Linked DNA regions of Luteolibacter sp. LG18. Each later gene encodes a partner of the first gene's protein in a complex. Links are inferred from orthologs where the notes say so. Each region holds a gene or a part of one and is shown in the gene's direction. Other genes may lie near its edges.

The links.
Region 2: the proteins of carA (region 1) and carB are in contact, whole or in part, in a solved structure (PDB 1KEE), measured with the Escherichia coli proteins. The link is inferred for Luteolibacter sp. LG18 from one-to-one orthologs.

The regions. Positions count from the first base shown.
Region 1 is NZ_AP024600.1:4,417,919-4,421,062, reverse strand. The notes cover bases 318-3,144. They hold carA (glutamine-hydrolyzing carbamoyl-phosphate synthase small subunit), read left to right. Parts: upstream 318-1,073; coding sequence 1,074-2,216; downstream 2,217-3,144. Other genes in these bases: llg_RS17410 (adenylosuccinate synthase), read left to right, coding at 2,318-3,144; llg_RS17420 (hypothetical protein), read left to right, coding at 318-950. Also shown: more of llg_RS17420, read left to right, coding at 1-317. UniProt on the Escherichia coli protein: Small subunit of the glutamine-dependent carbamoyl phosphate synthetase (CPSase).
Region 2 is NZ_AP024600.1:1,494,930-1,499,045, forward strand. Bases 44-3,842 are described here. They hold carB (carbamoyl-phosphate synthase large subunit), read left to right. Parts: upstream 44-348; coding sequence 349-3,642; downstream 3,643-3,842. Other genes in these bases: llg_RS06295 (hypothetical protein), read left to right, coding at 3,812-3,842. In the rest of the region: more of llg_RS06295, read left to right, coding at 3,843-4,033. UniProt on the Escherichia coli protein: Large subunit of the glutamine-dependent carbamoyl phosphate synthetase (CPSase).

The DNA.
Region 1 (3,144 bases):
GAGCCCTATCCGGCGGGCTCGGAGGCAGCGGAAGTGGCGGCGGCCGCGGCACCGGAAACGGGATCGGCTTTGGCAGCGGCACCGCTCCCGGCCTCAGCAATGGCACCGGCGCCAACAGCCCCTTCGGTCTCCCCCAGGACCTGACCGGCAGCGCGCTCATCGGCACCTTTTACGATTTCAAACAGACCCGGTCCCACAAGAGCACGGAGATCTATCCCGACCAATTGCCGGCCATCATCAAGGAATTCACGGATGACAAATGGCGCGAAAGCTCGCTCTCGAAGTACTACCGGGCTCCCCAGAAGCTCTACCAGACGAAGCTCTACATCCCGACCATGCCCGCGGGAGAAGGCCCGAAGGCTTTCAACTGCGAGAACGAGGTGAAGCCCAGCCGCTGGATGGTGGTCTACCGTGGCGTGGTGACCCCGCCGAAATCCGGCAAATACCGGTTCGTGGGACTCGGGGACGATTGCATGGTCATCCGTTTCAACAACCAGCACGTGTTCGACTACGGCTGGACGTCCGGCACCACCGGCATCCAGCTTTCCAAAAACCTCTCCGTGCTGAAGGGCACCAAGGAAAACCCGGAGATCCAGAGCAAGCTCAAGAAGGATTACCCGATGCCCCTTCCCATGACCTTCTACCAATATCCGGGCATCCCGAAGTGGAACGACCTGATCTGCGGCCTGGCCGTGGGAGCGGAATTCGAAGCGAAGGTCGGCACCTCCTATCCCATTGAGATCCTCATCAGCGAGATTCCGGGGGGCTCGTTCGGCGCGATGCTGCTCATCGAGGAGGTCGGGGCGACCTACAAGAAAACCGCCAATGGCTCCCCCATCCTGCCCCTGTTCCGCACCGACAACAGCGTGCCCGCGGACACCAGCGCCGTGCCACTGGACCCGACCGGCATGCCATGGAAGGTGACCAGCAAGGCCAAAACGGACATCTGACGGCCTGGACCGGCTGGCGGAGTCGTCACGAAATGGCGCTTTTCCAGCCGGTTCGCCTTCCAGGACCAGCATTCTCTTGCATCGACCGGGCGTGCTCCCTACTTTCCGCGCGCCGCGCACGACATGAAAGCCATTCTTGCTCTTGAAGACGGCCGGACCTTCGAAGGAAAAGCCTTCGGAGCCACCGGCACCACCACCGGGGAGATTTGTTTCAACACCTCGATGACGGGTTATCAGGAAGTTGTGACGGATCCTTCCTACCGCGGCCAGATCGTCGCGATGACCTACCCTCAGATCGGGAACTACGGCATCACCGTGGAGGACAATGAGTCCGCCCAGCCGCACGTCCGCGGTTTCGTCATCGGCGAGCTCTGCAACGTCCCGTCCAACTGGCGCTCGACCCAGAATCTGGACAGCTATTTCAAACAGCACGGCATCCTCGGCATCGAGGACATCGACACCCGCGCCCTGACCAAGCACCTCCGCTCGCTGGGCGCGATGCGCGCCTGCCTCACCACCGAGCTGAATGCCGAGGCCGCGATCGAGGCCGCGAAGAACTCGCCCTCGATGGAAGGCTCCGACTTCGTGAAGGAAGTCTCCACCGAGAAGGACTACGCTTGGGACCAGGAATCCCGCAACTGGATCATCCCGAACGCCTCCACCGGCGAACCGGGCCCCTACCAGGAGCTGCCGCCGGCCCGCCACCGCATCGTGGCCTATGACTTCGGCATCAAGTTCAACATCCTCCGCCGCCTCCGCCAGGCTGGCTTCGAGGTGGACGTGGTGAACTCCCGCGCCACCGCCGAGGAAGTCCTCGCCAAGAACCCGGACGGCATTTTCCTCTCCAACGGCCCCGGGGATCCGGCAGCTCTGGATTACATCCACGAGGAGCTCAAGAAGCTCATCGGCAAGAAGCCGATCTTCGGCATCTGCCTCGGCAACCAGCTCCTCGCCCACGCCTTCGGCGGCACCACCTTCAAGCTGAAGTTCGGCCACCGCGGCGGCAACCAGCCGGTCAAGGACCTGCGCACCGGCAAGGTGACCATCACCTCCCAGAACCACGGTTTCGCCGTCGATCCGGACTCGCTGCCGGACAATGTCGAGGTGACCCACATCAATCTCAACGACGGCACCGTCGAGGGCATGCGTCACAAGGAGCACCCGGTGTTCTCCGTCCAGTATCACCCGGAAGCCGCCCCCGGCCCGAACGACGCGACCTACTTCTTCGAGGAGTTCGCGGCGATGATCGATCAAACCAAGCACTAAGCATAAGATCCAAAACGAAGAGTTGGCCTCCGGGATCCAACAGGGAATGCATGCTCCTCTTTCGTTTAGAATTTAGTGCTTAGAATTTTGAATTTTCTTCCATGAATACCATCGTCACAGGTCTCCAATGGGGAGACGAAGGCAAGGGCAAGGTCGTCGACTATCTCACCGAGGAGGCCGATGTGGTCATCCGCGGCCAAGGCGGTAACAACGCCGGTCATACGGTGATCGCCCGCGGCACCAAATACGTGCTGCACCTTCTCCCGTCCGGCATCCTGTGGGACGACAAGCTGAACGTCATCGGCAACGGTGTCGTCGTCGACCCCGTCGGCCTCGTCGCGGAGATCGCCAAGGTCGAAGCCCAGGGCGTGTCCATCACCCCGGAGAAGCTCCTCATTTCGGACCGCGCCCATGTGGTGCTCCCTTTCCACAAGGAACTCGACGCCGCCCGCGAGGCCTCGCTCGGCGACCAGAAGATTGGCACCACCAAGCGTGGCATCGGCCCGACCTACGCGGACAAGATCAACCGCTGCGGCCTGCGCATGGCGGACCTCCTCAACGAGTCCTTCGCCCACGAGCAGATCGCCCGCCGCGTGGTGGACGCCAACGAGATCCTCGTGAAGTATGACCTGCCGACCTTCACCGCCGAGCAGGTGATCGCGGAAGTCTACGCCGCGTTCGAGCGCCTCCGCCCGCATGTCACCAACACCATCCCCCCACTCCACAAGGCGTGGAAGGAAGGCAAGGTGCTCCTGTTCGAAGGCGCGCAGGGCACGCTGCTGGACATCGACTTCGGCACCTATCCCTTCGTCACGTCCTCGAACACCACCGCCGGTGGTTCCTGCACCGGCTCCGGTCTGCCGCCGACATCGGTGCAGCGCGTGATCGGGGTCTGCAAGGCTTACACCACCCGCGTGGGTTCCGGTCC
Region 2 (4,116 bases), 2.9 Mb from region 1 along the record:
GGTCCAAGCCCCGGCCAGGGGCGACGCAATCGGAGGCCGGACGACGATCCTCATCCAGGTCCACATCCAACGTTCGAAGAGAGGCCCCGAGCGGAACCGGACGTGCGAGGATCGGGGTGAATCCACCCAGCCCACGCTCTCCCGAGCGCGGCTACGCCAAGATCCCGCCCTCCTGAAGGAGGAACGACGTACGAAGAACGCCCCCGGAAACCCCACCGCCGCAAACTTTTATCCCCCCGTGACGAAATTCCAAACATCCAACCCTTTACAAGAGGGGGCAGGGATGCCAAACCCCTCGAAATTTAGCCCTTGCGCGCCCTAACCGGTCCGCACGCCCCGCTTCCCGTCATGCCAAAAGACACCTCGATCCGCAAAATTCTCGTCATCGGTTCCGGTCCCATCGTCATCGGACAGGGCTGCGAATTCGACTACTCCGGTGTCCAGGCCTGCAAGGCGCTGCGCGAGGAAGGCTACACCGTCGTCCTGGTGAACTCGAATCCGGCCACGATCATGACCGATCCGGAGTTCGCCCACCGGACCTACATCGAGCCGATCACCCCGGAAGTCGTCGAGAAGATCATCGCCCGCGAGAAGCCGGACGCCCTGCTGCCGACCCTCGGCGGCCAGACGGCGCTCAACACCTCGATGTCGCTCTTCAAGTCCGGCGTGCTGGACAAGCACAACGTCAAGATGATCGGCGCGAACGCCGACGCGATCGACAAGGGCGAGGACCGCTTCCGCTTCAAGGAGGCGATGCTCAAGATCGGGCTCGATGTGCCCGAGTCCGGCGTGGCCCACACCATGGAAGAGGCCCGCGAGGTGGCCGCGAAGATCGGCCGTTTCCCGCTGATCATCCGCCCCGCCTTCACCCTGGGTGGCACCGGCGGCGGCATCGCCTACAACCGCGAGGAGTTCGAGGAGATCGCCTGCTCCGGCATCGACCTGTCCCCGGTGTCCGAGATCCTCATCGAGGAGTCCCTGCTCGGCTGGAAGGAATTCGAAATGGAGGTCATGCGTGACCGCGCCGACAACTGCGTGGTGATCTGTTCGATCGAGAACCTCGATCCGATGGGCGTCCACACCGGTGACTCGATCACCGTCGCGCCGATCCAGACCCTGACGGACCGCGAGTACCAGATCATGCGCGACGCCTCCTTCGCGGTGATCCGCGAGATCGGCGTGGAAACCGGCGGCTCGAACATCCAGTTCGCCACCGATCCGAAGACCGGCCGCATGATCGTGATCGAGATGAACCCGCGCGTGTCCCGCTCGTCCGCGCTGGCCTCGAAGGCCACCGGCTTCCCGATCGCCAAGATCGCCGCGAAGCTCGCCGTGGGCTACACGCTCGACGAAATCCGCAACGACATCACCCGCGAGACCCCGGCTTCCTTCGAGCCGACCATCGACTACGTGGTGACCAAGGTGCCGCGCTTCACCTTCGAAAAGTTCCCGAAGGCCAACCCGGTGCTGACCACCGCGATGAAGTCCGTGGGCGAGGCGATGTCGATCGGCCGCACCTTCAAGGAGTCCATGCAGAAGGCGCTGCGCTCGCTGGAAACCGGCCGCTGGGGCTTCGGCTTCGACAGCAAGGAGGCCCACGGCGTGACCCGCGAGGACATCGAGCGCAAGCTGCGCGTGCCGAACGCCGAGCGCATCTTCTGGCTCCAGACCGCGTTCGTCCATGGCTTCACGCTGGAGGAGATTTTCGAACTCACCGCGATCGACCCATGGTTCCTGGGCCACCTCCAGCAGATCGCGGAAGAGGGCAAGGACCTCGCCAACCTCGACCTGAAGCGCGCGAAGAAGCTCGGCTTCTCCGACCGCCAGATCGCCCGTGCCCGTGCCCACTCGCAGGCGATCCACAACGTTTCCATCCACGGTGAAACCGACCAGCCCGCCGGTGCCCCGCCGCGCGCCGAGCCGGAACCGGCCGTGGCCGACGTGCCGACCGAGGACACGATCCGCGCCGAGCGCAAGGCCCGGAAGATCATTCCCACCTACCGCCTCGTCGACACCTGCGCCGCGGAGTTCGAGGCCTACACGCCCTATTTCTACTCCACCTACGGTGACGAGAACGAGGCCCGCCCGTCCGACAAGAAGAAGATCATCATCCTCGGCGGCGGTCCGAACCGCATCGGCCAGGGCATCGAGTTCGACTACTGCTGCGTCCACGCCGCCTTCGCCCTGAAGGACCTCGGCTACGAGACCATCATGGTGAACTCGAACCCCGAGACCGTCTCCACCGACTACGATACCTCGGACAAGCTGTTCTTCGAACCGCTCACGCTCGAGGACGTGCTGAACATCTGCGACCAGGAGCAGCCGGACGGCGTGATCGTCCAGTTCGGCGGCCAGACCCCGCTGAACCTCGCCGCGGACCTGAAGCGCCACGGCGTGCCGATCATCGGCACCAGCCCGGAAAGCATCGAGCTGGCCGAGGACCGCAAGCACTTCTCCGCGCTGCTCGACCGCATCGGCCTGAAGCAGGCCGAGGCCGGCACCGCCACCAACGAGGAGGACGCCATCGCCGCCGCCGACCGCATCGGCTACCCGGTGCTCGTCCGCCCGTCCTTCGTGCTCGGCGGCCGCGCCATGATGATCGTTTACTCGGAAGACGAGCTCCGCCGCTACATGCGCGAGGCCGTCACCGCCTCCCCGGAGCGCCCGGTCCTCGTCGACCGCTTCCTGGATGGCGCGACCGAAATCGACGTCGACTGCATCAGCGACGGCCAGCAGGCCGTGGTCGGCGCGATCATGCAGCACATCGAGCAGGCCGGCATCCACTCCGGTGACTCCGCCTGCGTGATCCCCGCCTTCTCCCTCAGCGAGAAGATCAAGGCCGAGATCACCCAGGCTGCCAAGGATCTCGCCCGCGAGCTGAACGTGAAGGGCCTGATGAACATCCAGTTCGCCGTGAAGGACGACGAGCTCTACGTCATCGAGGTCAATCCCCGCGCCTCCCGCACCGTGCCCTTCGTCTCGAAGGCCATCGGCGTCTCCCTCGCCAAGCTCGCCGCCAAGATCATGGTCGGCAAGACGCTCGCCGAGCTCGGCTTCACCGAGACCATCATCCCGCCGCACTACTCGGTGAAGGAAGCCGTCTTCCCGTGGAACCGCTTCCCCGGCATCGACATCGTGCTCGGCCCGGAAATGCGCTCCACCGGCGAGGTCATGGGCATCGACGCCGACCGCGGCATGGCCTACGCCAAGTCCCAGATCAGCGCCTTCAACCCGCTGCCGACGAAGGGCAACGTCTTCCTGTCCGTGAACGACCGCGACAAGGACCGTGCCCTGGAAATCGCCCGCGGCCTGATCGAGCTCGGCTTCGAGATCTACTCCACCGGCGGCACCCAGGCCCGCCTGATCGCGGAAGGCCTGCCCTGCCACCGCCTCTACAAGCTCTCCGAAGGCGCCCGCCCGACGGTGATCGACGCCATGAAGAACGGCGACGTGCAGTTCGTGATCAACTCCCCCAGCAGCCACGAAAGCCGTGAGGACGAGATCAAGATCCGCGCCGGCGCGATCCAGATGAAGATCTCCCACGCCACCAACATGGCCGCCGCCGAAGCCTCCGTGGAAGCCATCCGCGCGCTGAAAACGCGGGAGCTCACCGTGAAGAGCATCCAGGAGTACCACGAGTGATCAGGGAGCACGGACATTCCTGTCCGTGTTTCTTCACTCTTCACAAAGAGGGACAGGAATGTCCCTCCTCCCTGAGCCCCCGGCCACCCGGGGGCTTTTTCTTTCGTAGCCGCGCTCGTGAGAGCGTGGGCGGGGCGGATTCTCCTCCACCCCGGCGCGGCGGTCCCCTATGAAGATCGGAGCACATCTTGTCGCCACCCTGCTGCACCACGAGCAGGAGAAGGGCTCGCCATTGACCGAAGCCGAGGTCATCGCCATCCGCGATCAAGCCCCCTGCGTCATGTCCCCGCGGGACGCCTTCGAGAAAGCCCGGGAAAGCCGCGGCTACGACGACATCGACCCCGAGGATTGCTGGAACGGATGGCAGGTGGTGAGGAAGGGCCTGCTGTGAAAGCCATCGCCCTTCAGGACGTGCATACCTTTTCCCCGTTTTCCATGCACGTTGCCACAACATGTATAGAAAAGTGACGTTTT